DNA from 3 places in the Shewanella sp. MF05913 genome. Region 1 is predicted to be linked to each of the others. Evidence: predicted binding sites of a transcription regulator. Region 1 holds the regulator's gene; each other region holds the start of a gene.

Region 1 (6,995 bases):
GCCTTCGCGGCCATCGGCTCCCATTCCTGTTAATACCACAGCCAAGACATCACCACCATAAGCTTTAGATGCAGATGCAAAAGTAATATCTACCGATGGTTTATAATTCATGTCTGCGTTACCAGCCAACACTTTTAAGCGTGCGGTCATCCCGGCGCGCTCTAACATTAGCTGCATACCACCAGGCGCAAGATACGCACAACCAGCACGCATGACGTCGCCATTTTGTGCTTCTTTCACTTCTATTTTGCATAACGAGTTTAAACGAGCAGCAAATGCGGGCGTAAACGCGGCCGGCATATGTTGAATGAGTACAATAGGGTGCGGGTAATTAGCTGGAAATGCCGTCAGCACTTTTTGTAGCGCAACAGGCCCACCTGTTGAGGTACCGATTAATAAGACTTTGTATTGTTTACCACTGGCTCGAATAGTAGACACTGATGGAGCAATCTGTGCTGATTGACGCTCAGTCACTGGCGAAGTTAATCCGCTGCGAGAGGGTAATGAAGCATTCCCAACAGTTGCAGTGCTTTGATTAACTCTTGAGCCTAAAGGTCGGCGAGGTGCACTTAAACTATTGTCTGATAAGCTCGTTGAACGACGAGAGTCTATTGTATTGCTAGATAATGCACTCGGAGTTGATAACGCGCTCGGTCGATACATTCGTCTGCGACCCAACGCTTTTATGCGCTGTTGTAGCAAACTAATTGCATCATCTTTATTGGTCGCGATGTCTTCAAAACGTTTCGGGAGAAAGTCGAGCGCGCCAGCTTCTAGCGCATCAAGTGTCGCTTTAGCTCCGTCATGTGTTAACGAAGAAAACATTAAAATAGGTGTAGGATTGTTAGCCATGATCTCACGGACAGCACTAATACCGTCCATAACCGGCATCTCGATATCCATCGTGATCACTTGAGGGTTTAACTTTGCAGCCATCTCAACCGCTTCTTTGCCATTAACAGCAACAGCAACGACTTCGAGATCAGGATCTTGATTAACAATTTCACTGACTCGACGTCGAAAAAAGCTAGAATCATCTACAACTAATACTTTTATGGCCATTTAATTCCTTAATTTATGGAACTTTTTATTTTTTGTTTTTATTTTTGGCGTAATGTTTAAGTAAACCGGGAATATCTAAAATAAGCGCAATACCGCCGTCTGAAGTAATTGTTGCTCCAGCCATACCAGGCGTGCCTTGCAACATACTGCCTAAGGGCTTAATCACCACTTCTTCTTGACCAATAAGTGCGTCGACAACAAAACCAATCTGCAAAGTGCCAAGCTGCACAATAACAACATGGCCATGCTTTTTATCACCATGCTTAAACGTCGTTTTCTTGCTATGAAGCCAATGCTCAAGATAAAACAATGGCACAGCTTTATTACGGAAAATCACCGTTAATTGGCCATCGACAATATTCGTTTTAGTTAAATCTAAATTGAAGATTTCATTCACACTCGACAGCGGCAATGCGAATACTTGCTTAGACACATCGACCATTAAGGTTGGCATAATCGCTAAGGTCAACGGCACTTTAATCTCAAGAACCGTGCCTTTACCTTTCATTGAATCAATGTGAACAGTACCGTTTAACTGAGTAATGCGAGTTTTAACCACATCCATTCCCACACCACGGCCTGAAATATCAGATATCTCAACTTTAGTTGAGAAGCCTGGTGCAAAAATCAGATTATACGCTTCGTTATCAGTCATTCTTGATGCGGCATCTTCGTCTAACACGCCGCGAGTGATAGCAATTTGTTTTAGCTTTTCAGGATCCATCCCAGCGCCATCATCCTCAATTTTAAGCAGGATATGGTCACCTTCTTGACTCGCAGAAAGCGTAATGGTGCCTGTTCGAGGCTTGCCATTGGCTTCACGCGTAATCGGCATTTCAATACCATGGTCTACCGAGTTTCGCACTAAGTGGACTAATGGATCGGCTAGTGCCTCAACTAAATTTTTATCAAGATCGGTTTCTTCACCAATCATGATCAAATCAATTTCTTTATTTAATGTTCGAGCTAAATCGCGGACAACCCTTGGAAAACGGCCAAACACTTTCTTAATTGGCTGCATGCGGGTTTTCATTACCGCACCTTGCAAGTCAGCGGTAACGAGATCAAGGTTGGCCAACGCTTTAGACATTTCTTCGTCTTCGCGGGTAATGCCTAAACTCACCAGGCGATTACGCACTAACACTAATTCGCCAACCATATTCATAATCTGGTCTAAACGAGCAGTATCAACACGAACAGTCGTTTCGCCTTGTGGGACAGCATTGGCTTTGGCCGCTACAGGTACAGGCGCTTTATCTTTGGCGACTTCTGCTTTAGGTACGGGCACTGCTACCGGCGCGGCTTTGGCAACGGGTGCTGGTGTAACAGCTTTCGGTACGTCAGGAGCTTTAGGAGGTGTAGGCGTAGCCGCTACGACAGGGGCTGCGGGTTTAGCAACGACTGGAGCACTGCCTTTACCATGTAATTCATCTAATAAGCGTTCAAATTCATCATCGGTAATTTCATCAGAGTCGACTAATGGTTCAACAACCGGTTCTGCTGGCTTAATGGGTTCGCTAGTGGTTTCAGCTTTGGCTTTAAACGATCCAGAACCATGAAGCTCATCAAGTAATGCTTCAAACTCATCATCGGTAATCTCATCACTATTGCTTGATGATGCACTGGCCGATTTAGGTGCTATGGTGTCTTGATTTACAGCGGATGTAGCTGTTGAGGTTGGGCTTTTACCTGAGCCATGCAAGGCATCGAGTAATGCTTCAAATTCAGATTCGTCAATTTCATCAATACCAGTTGAGCTAGGCGCAGAAGTAGATTGCACACTAATGTCTTCGACATACTCAGGTTCAGAGACTTCAGCGGCTTCTTCTATGATTTCAGGTTCAGCAGTTGATTGACCCATTTCAGACGGCAGTGGAGCGCCAGAGCTTAATAATTTTAGTTTTGCTAACAAGTCTGAATCGGCAGGGTCTTGTTGTTGTCCCTGTTGAGTTTGAGCAAACATGGTATTAATTGCATCAACCGCTTGCAAAATTATGTCCATTAGCTCTGCATTGACTACACGTTTACCAGTACGTAAAAGATCAAACGTGTTTTCTGCTTCGTGACACACATCAACCATGGGTTTAAGGCTTAGAAAACCGGCCCCACCTTTGACGGTGTGAAATCCACGGAAAATAGCATTAAGTAAATCACTGTCATCAGGATTATTTTCAAGAGCGACCAGCTGCTCTTGTAGAAGCTCTAAAATCTCACCAGCTTCAATTAAAAAGTCCTGGAGTATCTCTTCATCAACATCAAATGACATTAAATTGACTCCTAATTAGAAACCCAGACTTGATAGCAGATCATCAACTTCATCCTGACCCGTGACCACGTCTTCACGTAACTCAGCGTTCATGATTGGGCCTTCTGCCTCTATCTTATTATCTTTAATTGTAGGTAATGACTCAGTAGTATGGTCACCAAAAACGGTCAACATGGATACTAAATTACTCTCTACTTCGCGCACTAGTTCAATCACTCGGCGGATCATCTGACCGGTTAAATCTTGGAAATCTTGCGCCATCAATATCTGAGTGAGCAATTCACGAAGACGGTTAGAATCATGCTCGCTATTAGACATAAACTGCTGAACATCATGACAAAGTGATTTAAATTCACCCAGTTCGATGTCGCGACGCATCAGTTTATCCCACATAGGCGTTACAGATTGAATGTTGCTTATAATGGTATCGGCCAAAGGCAAACATTCTTCAACCGCATCCATGGTTTTATTAGCAGCTTGTTCTGTCATCTCAATAACATAGTTTAATCTTTCTTTAGCATCCGGAATTTCAGTGTTCGCTAATTCAGATAAACGGTTATCAACTTGGAAATCTTTTAGTGCGCTGTGCAATTGGCGAGTGAGCTTACCGACCTCTTCAAACAGCTCACGCTGCAGAGGAGTCGCTAAATCTCTAATTAATTCGTCAGCTTTACCTTGCTCTCCCGCCGATAGCAGTTCAACAAGTTGCTGGGCCTGTTCGAGAGTAATTAACCCCGATATTGATGCCTGCATGACTTATCCTTGCTTAAGCGAGTCGTTCAAAGATTTTGTCTAACTTTTCTTTTAACGTAGCGGCTGTGAACGGTTTAACAACATAACCATTAACACCAGCTTGAGCCGCAGCAATGATTTGCTCACGCTTAGCTTCAGCCGTAACCATTAATACAGGTAAATGTTTTAGTGAATCGTCTGCACGGATTGCTCTAAGTAAATCAATACCCTGCATTCCCGGCATATTCCAGTCGGTTACAACAAAGTCAAAATGACCTTTTTGTAACATAGGTAGGGCTGTTGAGCCATCATCTGCTTCTTGGGTATTATTAAATCCCAAGTCTCGCAACAAGTTCTTAATGATACGTCTCATTGTTGAAAAATCGTCAACAATAAGAATCTTCATATTCTTGTCCAAGGTTTCCTCCGGTGAGCTGACACTCGTTTGCTCTATAATTAGTTATTATTCTTGTGTCCAATGCTTGAGTTTGGCTTTTAGTCTGAGCATAGCCTGACTTAATATCTGGCTAACTCGCGACTCACTTACCTCAAGGATGGCACCGATTTCTTTTAAGTTTAATGCTTCGTCATAATATAACGACAGCACTAAAGCATCTCTTTCTGGCAAGGTTTTAATTGCTTCAACCAGTGCAGATTGGAACTGAGTCTCAGCGAGAGAATCAAAAGCTTCATTTGGGGATTCGTCGTCTGTGGTTAACACATCCTGGGAAACACCAAGGTCTTCTATGCCTATGATTTTACCGACAGAAACATCATTTAAGATATGATGGTACTCATCGAGAGACATATCAAGTTTTTCAGCAATTTCTGTGTCTCGTGCATCGCGCCCTAACACTTGTTCAAGTTCGTCAATGACATGGGCTACACGGCGATTATTACGATGAACTGAGCGTGGAACCCAGTCACCGCGGCGAATTTCGTCAATCATTGCGCCACGAATACGAATGCCAGCAAAGGTTTCAAATTTAGCCCCTTTGGTGCCATCAAATTTTGATGATGCTTCTAGAAGCCCCATCATACCTGCTTGTAATAAATCATCCAGTTGCACTGATGCTGGCAGCCTTGCCAACATATGATGAGCAATGCGTTTCACCAACGGTGCATACTGTTCAACAATCGATGTTTTGTTATCGAACTGAGTATACGCTGCGGCTTTATTCACTCGCTCTCCCCTCTTCTACTGGTTTACGTTGTACTAATCGTTCAACAAAAAACTCTAAGTGACCACCAGGTTGCTGCGGTACAGGCCAGGTCATAATTTTATTGGCCAACCCTTGGTATGCAATCGCAGAAGGTGATTTGGGAAACGCTTCTACAACCAATTTTTGTTTACGAACTGCTTTGCGCAAATTTTCATCAAAAGGAACGCTAGCGACAAGCTCTAAAGCCACATCTAAAAATCTATCTGTTACTTTACTGAGTTTAGCAAATAATTCCATGCCTTCGCGTAAACTACGCACCATATTTGCCACAATTTTGAAGTGGAACACACCGTGTTCACGACTTAAAATCTTAATCAGTGCATAAGCATCGGTAATCGATGTAGGTTCATCACATACAACGATTAATACATCTTGTGACGCCCGCGAAAAACTCAGCACCATATCTGAAATACCCGCAGCCGTATCAACAATTAAAATGTCGAACTGGGTGCGCATTTCACTAAAGGCACGAATTAAACCTGCATGCTGCGCTGGGGTCAATTCAACCATCGCTTGTGAACCAGACGTGGCCGGCACAATACCGATCCCTTTTGGCCCACGGACAATGATGTCATCTAATTCGGCATCGCCAGACAAAACATGAGATAAATTTTTCTCTGCACGGATCCCTAGCATCACATCAACGTTGGCTAAACCTAAGTCAGCATCAAGCACCAGTACACGCTTGCCCTTTTCGGCTAATGCGACTGCAGTATTAATTGATACGCTTGTTTTACCGACTCCGCCTTTACCACCGGATACGGCAATTACTTTAACTTTATCGTTATTTGGTTGATTCATCATACGTAAACCACTTGCTTGATCCCGAGTCATATCTTTACTCAAATGCATAGGCAGTGTCATTTGACCATGCCGTGTCTTGTGACGTTGGTTGTTCTGTTTCGTTTAATGCGGCTAGTGCTTGTTTGGCTAATTCTAGTGTATCAGCCACTTTCATGTCTTCTGGAACACGTTGACCGTCAGTAACATAACTCAATGGTAACTCATTTTGAATCAATACGCTCAATGCACCTGCAATTGATACTGATTCATCTAATTTAGTCAAAATAGCACCCGATAACGGAATGCGTTTAAAGTGTTCAACAGCATCTTGTAATACACGACGCTGGCCTGTGGCAGACATTACTAAATAACTGCGGATTGGGATCCTACTATTTGCAGTCAAATTATCAAGTTGTTGATAAAGACGCATGTCACGTTGTCCCATTCCTGCAGTATCAATTAACACTAGCTTACGATTTCTAAATTGATATAAAATCTGCTCTAATTCGCTTAAATCATGTGCTTGCTTAACTGGGCAGCCCATAATTTTACCATATGTCGCTAATTGCTCATATGCTCCAATTCGATAATGGTCTGTCGTAATCAACGCGACTTGTTCAGGACCATGATGTGCAGCAAACCGCGCAGCAATTTTTGCTAAAGAAGTCGTTTTACCGACACCCGTTGGGCCAACAAAAGCAACCACACCACCACGTTTAACAATATCATCACCTTGATTATCAAGTAAATTAGCTAAACTTTGTGGTAATGCTCGCACTAAGTCTGCTGGCGTGTAGTGTTGGCTCAGCCCAGCTAGTTTAGCAGCAACAGCGGGAGAAAACTCAGCTGCAATTAATTTACTTTCTAACATGGCGCCAACTGGATCAGAGCGCTTTTTGTGATCTTTCATTAAAGAAGACACCTGGTGG
Region 2 (6,995 bases), on a different contig from region 1:
TGAGTCGGGCCATCTGCACCTACTATGCCACCACGATCTATTGCAAATAGCACAGGTAAACGTTGTAAGGCCACATCGTGGATTAATTGGTCATAGCCACGCTGCAAAAAGGTGGAGTAAATTGCGACAACAGGCTTGAGGCCTTCACAGGCAAATCCAGCACCGAGTGTCACCGCATGTTGCTCTGCAATAGCCGCATCAAAATACTGCGTAGGGAAACGCTGTGAAAACTCAACCATACCAGAGCCTTCACGCATTGCAGGCGTTATCGCCATCAACTTATCATCTTGTTCGGCAACATCGCACAACCATTTACCAAACACTTGCGAGAAAGTTGGTAATCCGGGTTTTGTCGCTGGTTTTTTAAATAGGCTAGGGTCAAATTTCGGCACCGCATGCCAACCGATAGGATCTTTCTCTGCAGGTTCATAACCACGACCTTTTTTGGTCATAATATGCAGCATTTGAGGGCCTTTGAGGTTGCGCATATTACGCAAGGTTTCTACCAGCGAGTCCACATCATGGCCATCGATTGGGCCAATGTAATTAAAGCCTAGTTCTTCAAATAACGTAGCCGGAACGACCATGCCTTTAAGGTGCTCTTCGGTGCGCTTAGCCATTTCTTTAATGACAGGCATTCCTTTAAGCACTTTTTTACTGCTTTCGCGGATGGTGGTGTAAAAACGTCCAGACATCAACTGAGCTAAATGATTGTTTAATGCACCCACATTTTCTGAAATCGACATTTCATTGTCGTTCAATACAACCAGCATGTCTTTATGCAAGTCTCCAGCGTGGTTCATGGCTTCAAATACCATGCCACCGGTCATCGCACCGTCACCAATAACGGCCACGACTTTACGCCCAACCGCTTCTTTGTCTGCGGCGACTGCCATGGCTAATGCGGCACTAACAGATGTGCCAGAGTGGCCAACGCTAAAGGTATCGTATTGACTTTCTTCACGCCACGGAAAAGGATGCAGACCATTTTTTTGCCTAATGGTGTGCATGCGCTCACGGCGATCGGTTAAAATTTTATGTGGGTAGGCTTGATGGCCGACATCCCAAATCAAACGGTCAAATGGGGTGTTATAGACATAATGAAGTGCCACAGTTAATTCAACTGTGCCTAAGCCAGACGCAAAATGTCCGCTGGAAATACCAACAGACTGAAGTAAGAATTGTCTAAGTTCATCAGACACTTGTGGAAGTAAACCTTGCGGTAACTTCCTTAATTCTTCTGGTGTATTAGCCTGAGCTAGTACTGGGAATTTAGAAATATCGAAACTCATAGCGAGATTTTCTGACTCTTATTATAATCTTCGCTCAATAATATAACGGGCGAAGTCTGCAATTAACTGGCTATTGTATGGCAATTTAGTCAGCGCTGATAGTGCATCTTGTATTAGTTGTTCCGCACAGGCCTTTGCACCATCAAGACCCAGTAGTTTAGGGAAGGTACTTTTATTGGATTGCTCATCACTGCCTTGAGGTTTTCCAAGCTCTTCCGTGCTTGCGGTAATATCTAAAATATCGTCCTGAACTTGAAACGCTAATCCTAATGATTGGGCGTATTGCATCATTAGTTGGTACTGCACTTTTGGCAAATTGGCAGTAATTAATGCAAGTTCAACGGCGCAACTAATTAACGCACCGGTTTTTTTATTATGTAATTCAGTTAAGCGTTGTAAATTTATACTGTGATTTGTGGCGCTAAGATCAATCGCCTGACCACCACACATGCCTTGGTAACCCGAGGCTTTGGCTAATGCGCTCACCATCGCTAATTGTTGGCTTGGGGTGAGTGTTTCACATGGCGCAGTAATGATCTCAAACGCCAGCGTTTGCAAGGCATCACCGGCTAAAATGGCGGTAGCTTCATCAAAAGCAATATGAACGGTCGGCTGGCCACGACGGAGCGCGTCATTGTCCATTGCGGGTAAATCATCGTGTATTAATGAGTAAGCATGAATACATTCAATGGCTGCAGCCGCTTTATCAAGGGCGTCAATATTGACCCCGAGCATGTCGCCAACACTGTAAACCAAAAACGGTCGAATTCGCTTACCGCCTAATAACGCACCATGCAACATGGCCGCCTTAAGGTGAGGCGCGGCATCATCAAGTTGATTTAAATGTTCACTCAGAACAGCATCAACTCGTTTTTGGTAAGTTTTTATCGCTTCAGCTAACACGTATTAAGACCTATATTTCAACCTAAATGATTGACGATTATTCACTTTCGACTGAAAATGGTGCTAATTCAACATCATTTTCATTTAATAAAATAGACACTTTTTGTTGAGCTTGTTCAAGCTTAGTTTGGCTTTGACGCACTAAGGTAATACCACGTTCAAATTGTTTGAGCGCGTCATCTAGTGAGACTTCACCTTGTTCTAAGTGAGCTACAATGGTTTCGAGTTCTGTTAAAGATTGCTCGAAACTGAGATTTTCTGGTTTTTTAGCCACGGTTAATATTCCTCTCTTGGCGCGAGTGACAAGGTATATCAGCCCAGCGTATCGGTCAAATACAGTCGCTGGTTATTTGCTCAACAGCACGCTTTGTTATTGAATTTTTTTTAGAAACCTTAAAAACGGGCTAAACTTGAGCCAACTTTGTCCGATAAAGAGTTAAGATTTTAAATCGATAGCGTAAACTGCTGTTAGATTGATACCATCATGTAATATAAAACGGGCATGTTATCTAAAGAGAGTATTGCAACTTTTACAGTAATGCATAACGATTGAGATTAAGATTGCTTGTTATCAATGTTAGCTGTGCTAAAACGTCATTATAAATTGCACTTAATAAAGCGCACAATAAAGCAGAGTCATCACTGCGATTGAGGAGAGGTTGTGGATTTAGCTACCCTAATAGGTATTATCGGCGCGTTTGGGTTTATTATCGGTGCCATGGTTACCAGTGGCGGTATCGGCCTATTTATTGACGTTGCTTCAATATTAATTGTTATAGCCGGCTCTATTTTTGTGGTGATGATGAAATTTAACTTAGGCCAATTCCTAGGTGCTGTAAAAATTGGACTAAAAACGTTTATTTTCAAAATTGATAAACCAGAAGATTTGATTGAGCAATCAGTTACTATGGCTGATGCCGCGCGTAAAGGTGGGTTTTTAGCGTTAGAAGAAGCGGTCATTACCAATACTTTTATGCAAAGAGCTGTTGATATGCTTGTCGACGGTCATGACGGTGATGTTGTCCGTAATGCCCTTGAAAAAGACATTGCCTTGACTGAGGAACGCCATAAAACAGGGATAAGTATTTTTAGGGCATTTGGTGATGTAGCCCCTGCGATGGGTATGATTGGTACACTCGTGGGTTTAGTTGCGATGTTATCTAACATGGAAGACCCTAAATCGATTGGTCCTTCGATGGCCGTTGCCTTATTGACCACACTTTATGGGGCAATGATTGCTAACATGGTGGCAATACCTATGGCGGATAAGCTTGCTCTGCGCATGGGCGAAGAGATGCTTAATCGTAATCTCATTATGGATGCCGTATTAGCTATTCAAGATGGTCAAAATCCACGTGTGATAGAAGGGTTCCTCAAAAACTACCTCGCGGAGAAACAACGCAAAGTTAACACGACAGACGGAGAATAGTCATGGCTAAGGCCAAGTGTCAATGTCCACCTCCTGGCGCCCCGATGTGGTTAGCAACCTTTGCTGACTTAATGTCGTTGTTGATGTGTTTTTTCGTGTTGTTATTGTCATTTGCAGAAATGGACGTTTTAAAGTTTAAGCAAATAGCAGGCTCCATGAAGTATGCATTTGGGGTGCAAAATAAGGTTGAAGTAAAAGATATTCCCAAAGGAACATCTGTCATTGCGCTTGAGTTTCGCCCTGGTAGACCTGATCCCACGCCGATTGAAATTATTAATCAGCAGACTAACGAAATGACTCAGCCGACAATTGAATATCAAGCCGGCGAAGAAGACAGCGCTGGCGGCACACAAAAACAAAGTGGTGATCAGCGTGGTGGTAATGCTGCAGCAACGGCTCAGGAAGTCGCTGAGGCGGTCAAAAAAGATGCCGCTTCTGCACAAGAAAACATTAATGAACAAGTGAAAAAAATGGCTGAAAAACTCAACGAAGAGATCGTTGACGGCGCCATTGAAATTGAATCGCTAGGTCAACAAATCATTATTCGAATTCGTGAAAAAGGCTCGTTTGCTTCAGGTTCTGGTTTTTTACAGCCTAAATTTAAACCGATTGTTCGCTCCATTGGTGAGCTACTTAAAGATGTACCTGGTATTGTGACGGTATCTGGCCATACAGATGGCGCCCATATTAGTAACGAGCTTTATAGTTCTAACTGGGAGTTATCAAGCAAACGTGCTGTTGCCGTAGCGGATGAGTTGAGACGCGTATCAGGATTTGATGAAACGCGGATGAAGGTTGTGGGTGAAGCGTCAAATAGACCGCTTGTGCCTAATGATACCAATGAAAATCGCACTCGTAATCGTCGAGTGGAGATTTCTATTGAACAAGGTAAAGCAAAAGAATCAGATGAGATAACCGTAGATCAATAAGATGGTTTTCTGACAAAAAAAGCGCAGCCTAAACAGGTTGCGCTTTTTTGTTATATGAATGTGTATTAACTGTGTTGTCTGCACAAAATACATGATTAACCGGTGAATATGTTTGGTTAATAGTCAGCTTTTGGTATAATCCGCGAATTATTGCTTACGTTTTGGCTTTGGTTTATTAATAAACTGTGATGCATCAAATCTGTAAGCTGTTTTTTTAATTTATAATCAACGTATTACAACTCCTTTTAGCGAGCCACACTTTGTCTGTGCTAAGGGATAAGTTATGCCTGCGGACACCCCATGAAGTTTATTGTAAAGCTGTACCCTGAAATAATGATGAAGAGCAAGTCGGTAAGAATGCGTTTTACCAAAATGCTCGAAACTAATATTCGTAACGTGCTGAAAAAGGTTGATGAAGAAGCCAAAGTACAACGTTTATATGATCGTATTTTAGTGAGAGTACCAGTCAATAAACCTGAATTAGTCGATGCGTTCGCCGAGCGTTTAGGCTGTATTCCAGGTATTGCTCATGTTGTGCAGGTGAGTGAATATGCTTTTGATTCAATCGATCATATTTATCAGCAAGTGTTGCCTAAATACCGTGATGAAATCGCGGGTAAAACCTTTTGTGTGCGAGTGAAGCGTTCAGGTAACCATGATTTTAATTCTATTGAAGTTGAACGGTATGTTGGCGGCGGATTAAACCAACACACCGACGCGCTGGGCGTAAAACTTAAAAATCCAGACGTAACAGTGAATCTTGAAATTGATCAAGACAAGTTATACATGGTTGAACGTCGAATTCCAGGTCTAGGTGGTTTTCCTATGGCGACTCAAGAAGATGTGTTATCGCTTATTTCTGGTGGTTTTGATTCAGGCGTATCGAGTTTCCAGTTTATTAAAAAAGGTGCCCGTACTCATTACTGCTTCTTCAATCTTGGTGGTGCTCAGCACGAGATTGGCGTAAAGCAAGTGGCTTACCACTTGTGGAAAACGTATGGCGAGTCTCACAAGGTACGTTTTGTGTCTGTGCCGTTTGAACCTGTAGTGGCTGAAATTCTTGAACGTATTGATAATGGCCAGATGGGCGTAGTGTTAAAGCGTATGATGATGCGCGCCGCAACTCGTATCGCTGACAAATTTGGCATCCAAGCGTTAGTGACGGGTGAAAGTTTAGGTCAAGTATCAAGCCAGACATTAACCAACTTAAATGTGATTGATCGCAGTACTGATTTATTGATTTTGCGCCCGCTAATTGCAATGGACAAGCAAGATATTATTAATCAGAGCCGCGTGATTGGCACTGAAGATTTTGCTAAATCAATCCCTGAATATTGTGGTGTAATTTCACAAAAACCAACCGTAAAAGCGATTTTATCTAAAGTGGAAAAAGAAGAGCTTAAATTCTCTGAGGATTTAATTGACCGTGTTATTGAGGCCGCTGTGGTGATGGATATCCGTGACATTGAAGCTGAAATGAATAAGCAAGTCACTGAAACTGAAACGGTGAAAGATGTGGCTTCAGGCGAGATTGTCATTGATGTGCGCGCACCGGAAGAAGAAGAGCGTAAACCATTAACGCTGGACAACGTGATGGTGAAAGCGATCCCATTCTTTAAATTAGCGACTCAGTTTGCTGATTTAGACAAGAGCAAAACGTATCTTCTGTATTGTGACCGTGGTGTGATGAGTAAACTGCAAGCGTTGTATTTAATTGAGCAGGGTTATACGAACGTTAAAGTTTACCGTCCATAAACATAACGCCAATCAATAATGCTGATGGCGTTATTGATTGGTAGATGATTTACAGACAATAAAAACTTACAGACAATAAAAAACCGCATTAAATGCGGTTTTTTATTGTCTGCGCGCTGAGCGAAAATTAGTTTGCCTGGGTCGCTTCAGAAGTTTTTTGTGCTTCTTCATTGTCTGCAACTAAAATGCTGTTAACATCATCATTGATGTCAACTTTCATCGCTTCAATGCTTTGAGATAATTCAGCATGCAAATCGATCATGTTGATAGGTTCTAGCTCTGTTGCTTGTGCAGTAGTCAATCCAATGATGGATGTCAGAATTAATGCAGCAATCGTTTTTAAGTTGAACATTGGGTGAGCCTCCAGGCTAATGTGTCACATTTGCCGGACTATCCCGATAACGTCGTAGAGATTGTCCAACTGTATTTTCAATGATGCTAATTTAACCAAACACAGTGTTCTTTACAAGCGACAAAAAATAACGATAATCATTAGAAAAACTAATTATAAAACGAGAGATTGATCACTATGTCTAGACGATTGCCCCCCTTAAATGCGGTGAAAGCATTTGAGGCCGCAGCAAGGCATCTGAGCTTTACCCGCGCCGCAGAAGAGTTGTTCGTCACTCAAGCCGCAGTAAGTCATCAGATTAAAGCATTAGAAGATTTTTTAGGGCTAAAGCTGTT
Region 3 (6,995 bases), on a different contig from region 1:
AGTAAAGAGGTATAAGCTGAAATAGCCCAGATGATGACCAATAAGATTAACGCAGGGATAATGCCTAGTGCCGCGGTGGCTAATGGTAAGGCGAGCATTCCACCACCAATCGCGGTTCCGGCAACGATAGAAATAGAACCTAAGGTTTTCAAATTCACAGCAAACGTCCTGTCTAATTATTATTTTATTTGTGTCGGACATTAGCAGAAGGGTGACTGAGCAGGCAAGGATCTTCGGCAGTTAAAGGCCAACAGCCGTGTTTATAAACAATTACATAACATTACGCCAAACTACTTTACACGCCAATATTGCAATAGCGTAGCATTACAGCGCTACGGTGTGTTCGCTATGATATTAAGTCACGTTTACAATGTAAAAACAGGTGATTGAATAAAATACCTAAGTCGTTATAATGCGCCTAGTTTTAGGGGAGTAGCTAATCTTGTATTGCGCATAGCTGCATGCAAGGTGTCTGTATCAACATAATTGGCCTCATGCCATGGTGCAGACAGTAACACACTGTAAATCGGTGATGTTTACCCAGCGAGACCTAAGCACAATCACTGCATTAAGGGGTATGCGGCGGCTTGTGCTTAGTTGTCATTTACCCCTAGGATAATCACATTGGACGCGTTACTCACTTCAACCTTTTCTGTTGCAATTGCTGAAATCGGCGATAAAACTCAATTATTGGCTTTGTTATTAGCGATTCGTTTTAGCAATAAAACGGCCATCATCAGTGCGATTTTATTCGCCACCTTAATTAATCATTTTATAGCTGCGTATTTAGGGCAATGGGCGATAGGCTGGCTTGATCCTCAATGGTCACGTTATCTTATTGCCGCGAGCTTTTTTGCCATTGCATTATGGGTATTAATTCCAGATAAAATCGACGATGATGATAATCGTTTTTATAAACTCGGGGCTTTTGGCGCGACGTTTATTTTGTTCTTTATTGCCGAAATAGGTGATAAAACACAAATTGCTACCGTGGTGCTAGCCGCTAAATATCAATCATTAACTTGGGTAGTTATCGGCACCACATTAGGCATGCTTATCGCCAATGTGCCTGTGGTGTTAGCGGGGCATTTTAGTGCGAACAAGTTACCTATGGCACTTATCCACCGAGGTTGTGCCGTATTGTTTGCACTGCTTGGTGTGGCCACGCTCATGTGGTAATACCATTGCGCATTAATAAGTGACCACTCAGAATGCGTCCAGCGGTTTTTGATTAAGGCGTCGCTATGTAGTAATGGTTGTTCCCTTTCAAATAGCGAGAACGCAGAGCAAAAGCGGCTGGGGCATTCCTTTCAGGCGAGTTTTAAAAGGGCTTACATTGCGTTGCATGACTTCGAAAGAGAATAACTATTCATTCAGTCATTCGCCTTGTTTAAGCCCTTTTAAATTCTCGCTGAGAGATCACTTACTAACGCGCAATGGTATAAAGAGGTATGATGATAAATAGCCCTTTACTTGATAATAGAACCGCCCGAGCTTTGCCTTGGGTGGTGGCGATTGCATTTTTTATGCAATCACTGGACGGCACGATTTTAAACACCGCCTTGCCTGGAATGGCCAGCGACTTAAATGAAGATCCACTGCGCATGCAAGGCGTTATTATTGCCTACATGCTTACCGTCGCGTTATTGATCCCGGCATCAGGCTGGATAGCCGATCGCTTTGGCACCAAAAGGATCTTTTTCAGCGCGATTGTATTGTTTAGTTTCGGATCGTTACTGTGTGCCTTATCAAATTCACTTGATATGTTGATTGGCGCGCGGGTGGTGCAAGGGCTCGGTGGCGCATTGATGTTTCCTGTCGGGCGATTGGTGATACTGAGGGCTTATCCGCGATCAGAATTGGTACGGATTATGGGGTTTATTACTATCCCAGGATTACTCGGCCCATTAATAGGCCCCGCAATGGGCGGCTGGATGGTGCAATACTTAACCTGGCATTGGATCTTTTTAATTAACCTGCCAGTAGGGCTCATTGGCTGTTATGCCGCGCTCAAGTTTATTCCAGACTTACGCGGCAAACAAAAAACACGCTTTGATAGCGTAGGTTTTTTGTTGTTTGGTAGCGCAATGTTGTTGATTACTATTGCGATGGAAGGCTTGGGCGAACTGCATTTACCCCACTTACGAGTCATGTTGCTGTTATTTGCAGGCATGGCATGCTTGATAGCATATTGGTTACGAGCTGGCCGCATTGCAAAGCCACTATTTTCACCCTCATTATTCAAAACTAACACTTTTTCCATTGGTATTTTTGGTAACCTTTTTGCCCGTTTGGGGAGCGGTGCTTTGCCATTTTTAGTGCCGTTATTATTACAAATCGCATTAGGTTATTCTCCCTCTCAAGCGGGGATGAGCATGTTACCGTTGGCCGCAGCAGCAATGCTCGCTAAGTGGTTGGCTCGTCCAATCATCGAACGTTTTGGTTTTCGTATCGTATTAACCGGGAATACTTTGGCTCTGGGTTTGATGTTGGCCAGTATGGGATTAGTCAGCGAACAAACACCTTACTGGTTTATGTTGTGCATGTTGGCGGTTTTGGGGGCCATTAATTCATTGCAATTTACGGCCATGAATACCGTGACGCTGATTGATTTAGATGACGAGAGTGCCAGTAGCGGTAACAGTCTATTGTCTGTGGTTGCTCAGCTAGCATTAAGTCTAGGCGTGGCCTGTGCGGGTGCATTGTTGGGTGGCTTTAGTGCGGGTGTCAGTAGCGGCAGTCAAGCAGAGGTGTTAAGTGCATTTCAATTAACCTTCGTTACCGTAGGCATCATGACGATGTTTGCAGCGGCCATTTTTTCACTGCTGCCTAAAGAGGTTGGCCGGCAGGTTTATACCCAATCAACTTGAAGAGACGTGATTCAGAGCTTCACCGTGTTTTCAATACTAGGCGCGTTAATGCGGAGACCTTATAAATTAGCACAACAACGCTCTTGATTTAATCATCAGGGGAACACGGTGAAACTCCCATAGGGCAAGTTTTACACGCGTGGATACTGCGGCATTTGTTAATTTAGCTGATTTTGGAAAGGGAACAACCATTACCCGCAATCAATGCCTTGCCTAAACGCGTGTAAATTCTTGCTGAAATCGAGCATCTTCAGGTTGTTTGGGCACAAGATAGAATGCTTAACTCAAATTTGTGCACTAAGACACACTCCAGTTGACTTGGTTGGTTAAAATATAAACATGAGTCTCGTTTTTTTTATATCACTAAGGAGTGGGGTATGAGTATTAAAAAACACGGTTTATCGATTGGCATTAATCGTATTGAGAATGTTTTCTTTGTGACGTTAAAAGCCGTCGGAACGTTAACCCATGAAGATTATCTGGTGATTACGCCAATGCTTGAAGGTGCGTTAAGCCAGGTTGATCAACCTAAAATTAGCTTATTACTCGATGCGACAGAGCTTGAAGGTTGGGATTTGCGTGCTGCCTGGGATGACTTACAGCTGGGGTTAAAGCATGAGTCTGAATTTGAACGCGTTGCCATATGGGGTAATAAGACCTGGCTAGACTGGGCCACTAAAATGGGCAGTTGGTTTATGTCAGGTGAAATGAAGTATTTTGAAGACCAACATGACGCATTAAAATGGCTACGCTATTAGATATTAGTGGCCTTGAAAAAGAAAAACCTAGCGTAAATTGCTAGGTTTTTTTAAGCATCATGTATCTATGCCGTAGTATTAATATTATGACCGCTATTACCCACAGGTTGCGGTGGCGCGGCGGCTTCAATCAACTGCAGTGCCATTTGGCCTTCTGCTTCTTGCTGATCTTTCGCCATTACAGCGACTTTCAAACTGTTACCAGAATCAATCGTTGTAGGCATTGATGATGGTGCATTCACACTGATTGGCATGCGTTGTCCTCAGTTTTGACTTGTGTTTATTTCTATCGGCTTAACAGTGTAAAACTTGAGCGATAAATCATTTTATTTCTCGTGATGCGTTAATACATTGCGCGCAATTAATGTGTGATATAATTAAATTTTGATGAAATTCCGTGTTGGATCTGTCTGGATACAGATTTGAATATTATTGGTGAGCTGAGTAAAGCCTATGTCTATTAAAAATGCCCCCGAGCAAGCGGTTAATCCTTTAGCACTTGAAAACCAAGTGTGTTTTTCATTATACAGTGCTACAAATGCGATGGTCCGCGCATACCGACCACTGTTAGATGGTTTGTCGCTAACATACCCGCAATATTTGGTGATGATGGTGTTGTGGAAAGAACCAGGCATTAGCGTGAAAACCCTAGGTGAAAAGCTGCATCTTGATTCTGGTACATTAACACCGTTACTTAAACGCCTTGAGGCTAAAGAGTTAGTTAGCCGTGGCCGCAGTGAATTAGATGAACGAGTGCGTGTTTTGCATGTCACCGAAGCAGGGCGGCAGCTACATCAACAAGCGTTATCGGTTCCAGAACAAATGCGCTGCAAAGTGGGCGGAACGCTTGAGGATCTCGCTCAACTTAAACAATTATGCGATCAGGCATTTGCCATGCTGAATTCGGGCGAGGCAACAAGCTGTGAAATGTGAATATTTTCAGCGCGGTGATTGTTTATCATGCCGCAACATTTTGCAGCCGATGCCACAACAAATAGACAAAAAACAACAGCAGCTTATTGAATTATTTAGCGATCTTAGCGTAGCAAAATGGTTAGCTCCGGTATTAAGCGCCGAGTCTGGTTTTCGTAACAAGGCTAAAATGGTGGTGTTAGGCGCTGCGCATCAACCTATTTTAGGCTTGGTGAACCCGCAAGGTGAGGCTGTTAGTTTATGTGATTGCAGCTTGTATCCGCAAGACATGCAAATTCTTCTGCATCGATTACAACGTTTTGTGCAACAGGCAGGGTTACCGCCTTACCGAGTGGATAAAGCCAAAGGTGAACTGAAGTACATCTTACTGACTCGTAGCCAAATACAGGGCCAGTTTATGTTGCGCTTTGTGCTGCGCAGTGAGCAAGCCATTACCCGAATTGAACGTGAGTTACCGCAACTATTACACGAGTTTCCAGCGATCGCGTTAGTGTCAGTGAATATTCAACCTGTGCACATGGCGATATTAGAGGGCGAGCAAGAAATCTTTTTAACCGAGGCCACTCGTTTAGAAGAGCAATTTAATCATGTGCCGCTGTTTATTCGGCCTAAAAGCTTTTTTCAAACCAACCCAGATGTGGCGGCCAAGTTATATCAAACTGCCCGCGAGTGGGTTGCAGAGTTCAACCCGAGTTATATTTGGGATTTATTCTGTGGCGTAGGTGGTTTTGGCCTGCATTGTGCCGACAAACATATTCGTTTAACGGGTATTGAAATTGAAGCCGAAGCGATTGAGTGCGCCAAAATGTCTGCTGAAAAGTTGGGGTTAACAAATGTTGATTTCAGTGCGCTTGACTCGACACAGTTTGCTCAAGGGCAAGCAACTCAAGACAAGCCTGATTTAATTATCGTCAATCCTCCAAGACGTGGTTTAGGCGAAGCATTGTGTCGTTCATTAAGTCTTTTTGCCCCTAAAGCGATAGTGTACTCAAGCTGTAATCCCAACTCCTTAGTGGCTGATTTAGCCAATATTGAGGGCTACCAGATTACCAAGGTGCAGTTGTTTGATATGTTTCCGCATACTGACCATTTTGAAGTGTTAGTCATGTTAGAAAAACAGTAAGTTAACAGTAGTGTAGTCATGAAATTGTCATTTTTATGTCATAAAATGATGACTTCACACAAAGAGGAACTGGGCGATGTGGCAAATATTTAGTCGTTTTTTAGCATTAGGCTTAATCAGTTTTGGCGGCCCTGCGGCTCATATTGGTTATTTTAGAAAAGCATTTGTTGATGACTTACAATGGCTTGATGGTAAACAATACGCCAGTTTTGTTGCCTTAAGCCAATTTATGCCAGGTCCGGGTTCTAGTCAGGTTGGTTTTGCCATTGGTTACCACAAAGGGGGGGTATTTGGTGGGCTCGCGGCATTTTTAGGCTTTACGTTACCGTCATTTCTATTGTTGTTTTTATTTGCGGTAACCAGTGCGCAGTGGCTAGAAATCACTGCTGTGCAGGGCATGATCCACGGATTAAAACTGTTAGCCGTCGTGGTCGTTGCCGATGCGACATTGTCCATGTTTAGCCAATTTTGTCAGCGTAAAACCGCCAAGGTGCTAATGGCTGCAACTGCAGTGGCCATTATCTTAATGCCGTCAATGCTAATGCAAATTGCAGTGTTAGTGATTGCCGCCATTCTTGGCGTGGTATTACTGACTCGTGGTGAAAATATTACCCCCGAAAATCCCCCTATCGAACTTGATTATCGTTGGCTGGCTTTGTTTATTTTGTGTTTAGCCAGTTCACTGTATTTTATGGGGAATGATGACAGTTTAGGGCAAATTTTTGCGCAGTTTTTTCAAGTCGGAAGTTTAGTGTTTGGTGGCGGCCATGTGGTGCTGCCATTACTTGAGGCCAGTGTAGGTGACTACATTACTCCCGACCGATTTTTAACCGGCTATGCACTTGCGCAAGCCATCCCTGGGCCTATGTTTACCCTTGCCACCTTTTTAGGGGCCGATTTATGGTTAGAGTCTCCTATTTTAGGCGCCATAGTCGCCACCTTAGCGATATTTTTACCCGGTTTTCTACTGATGTTAGTCGGATTAAAAAGCTGGCATACCATTAGTCAGCGCCCCAATATTGCCGGCGCATTAGCAGGTGTAAATGCGGCGGTTGTCGGTTTACTGTTAGCGGCGCTGTATCAACCGGTATTTACCAGCGCTGTCATCATGCCGCTTGATATGGCACTGGTGATTATTGGATTTAGTCTTTTAAAAGTATTCAGGCCAGGCATTGTTTGGCTTGTTGTGGGCTTTGCTGCAATAGGCGCGTTATTGACGCTAATCTAAGTTCAACTTCCATCTTGTTTATTTTTGCGACATGTTTCACTTTATTCGTGTGCAAAGTTTGGCTACATGCTGTAAACATCTAT

Evidence for each region. The regulator FliA, encoded in region 1, starts transcription of late flagellar genes. The targets are predictions, from matches to a motif close to CTAAAGNTNNNNNNNNNNNNGCCGATA.
Region 2: the regulator FliA is predicted to act here: its motif matches at 2,600-2,626, upstream of pomA (flagellar motor protein PomA).
Region 3: the regulator FliA is predicted to act here: its motif matches at 3,916-3,942, upstream of AC19MV_RS09655 (cytoplasmic protein).

Annotation. Positions count from the first base shown of each region.
Region 1 is NZ_JCAYNT010000011.1:47,103-54,097, reverse strand. It holds gene AC19MV_RS13720 (protein-glutamate methylesterase/protein-glutamine glutaminase) at 1-1,062, opposite strand, end outside; gene AC19MV_RS13715 (chemotaxis protein CheA) at 1,088-3,328, opposite strand; gene AC19MV_RS13710 (protein phosphatase CheZ) at 3,344-4,081, opposite strand; gene cheY (chemotaxis response regulator CheY) at 4,095-4,478, opposite strand; gene AC19MV_RS13700 (RNA polymerase sigma factor FliA) at 4,524-5,243, opposite strand; gene AC19MV_RS13695 (MinD/ParA family protein) at 5,236-6,117, opposite strand; gene flhF (flagellar biosynthesis GTPase FlhF) at 6,122-6,995, opposite strand, start outside.
Region 2 is NZ_JCAYNT010000010.1:86,861-93,855, forward strand. It holds gene dxs (1-deoxy-D-xylulose-5-phosphate synthase) at 1-1,292, opposite strand, end outside; gene ispA ((2E,6E)-farnesyl diphosphate synthase) at 1,314-2,195, opposite strand; gene xseB (exodeoxyribonuclease VII small subunit) at 2,233-2,469, opposite strand; gene pomA (flagellar motor protein PomA) at 2,857-3,624, shown strand; gene AC19MV_RS13120 (flagellar motor protein MotB) at 3,627-4,553, shown strand; gene thiI (tRNA uracil 4-sulfurtransferase ThiI) at 4,854-6,308, shown strand; gene AC19MV_RS13130 (hypothetical protein) at 6,436-6,660, opposite strand; gene AC19MV_RS13135 (transcriptional regulator GcvA) at 6,838-6,995, shown strand, end outside.
Region 3 is NZ_JCAYNT010000006.1:33,414-40,408, reverse strand. It holds gene AC19MV_RS09675 (aromatic amino acid transport family protein) at 1-158, opposite strand, end outside; gene AC19MV_RS09670 (TMEM165/GDT1 family protein) at 625-1,179, shown strand; gene mdtD (multidrug transporter subunit MdtD) at 1,452-2,870, shown strand; gene AC19MV_RS09660 (SpoIIAA family protein) at 3,248-3,628, shown strand; gene AC19MV_RS09655 (cytoplasmic protein) at 3,694-3,882, opposite strand; gene ohrR (transcriptional regulator OhrR) at 4,082-4,561, shown strand; gene rlmC (23S rRNA (uracil(747)-C(5))-methyltransferase RlmC) at 4,551-5,684, shown strand; gene chrA (chromate efflux transporter) at 5,761-6,912, shown strand.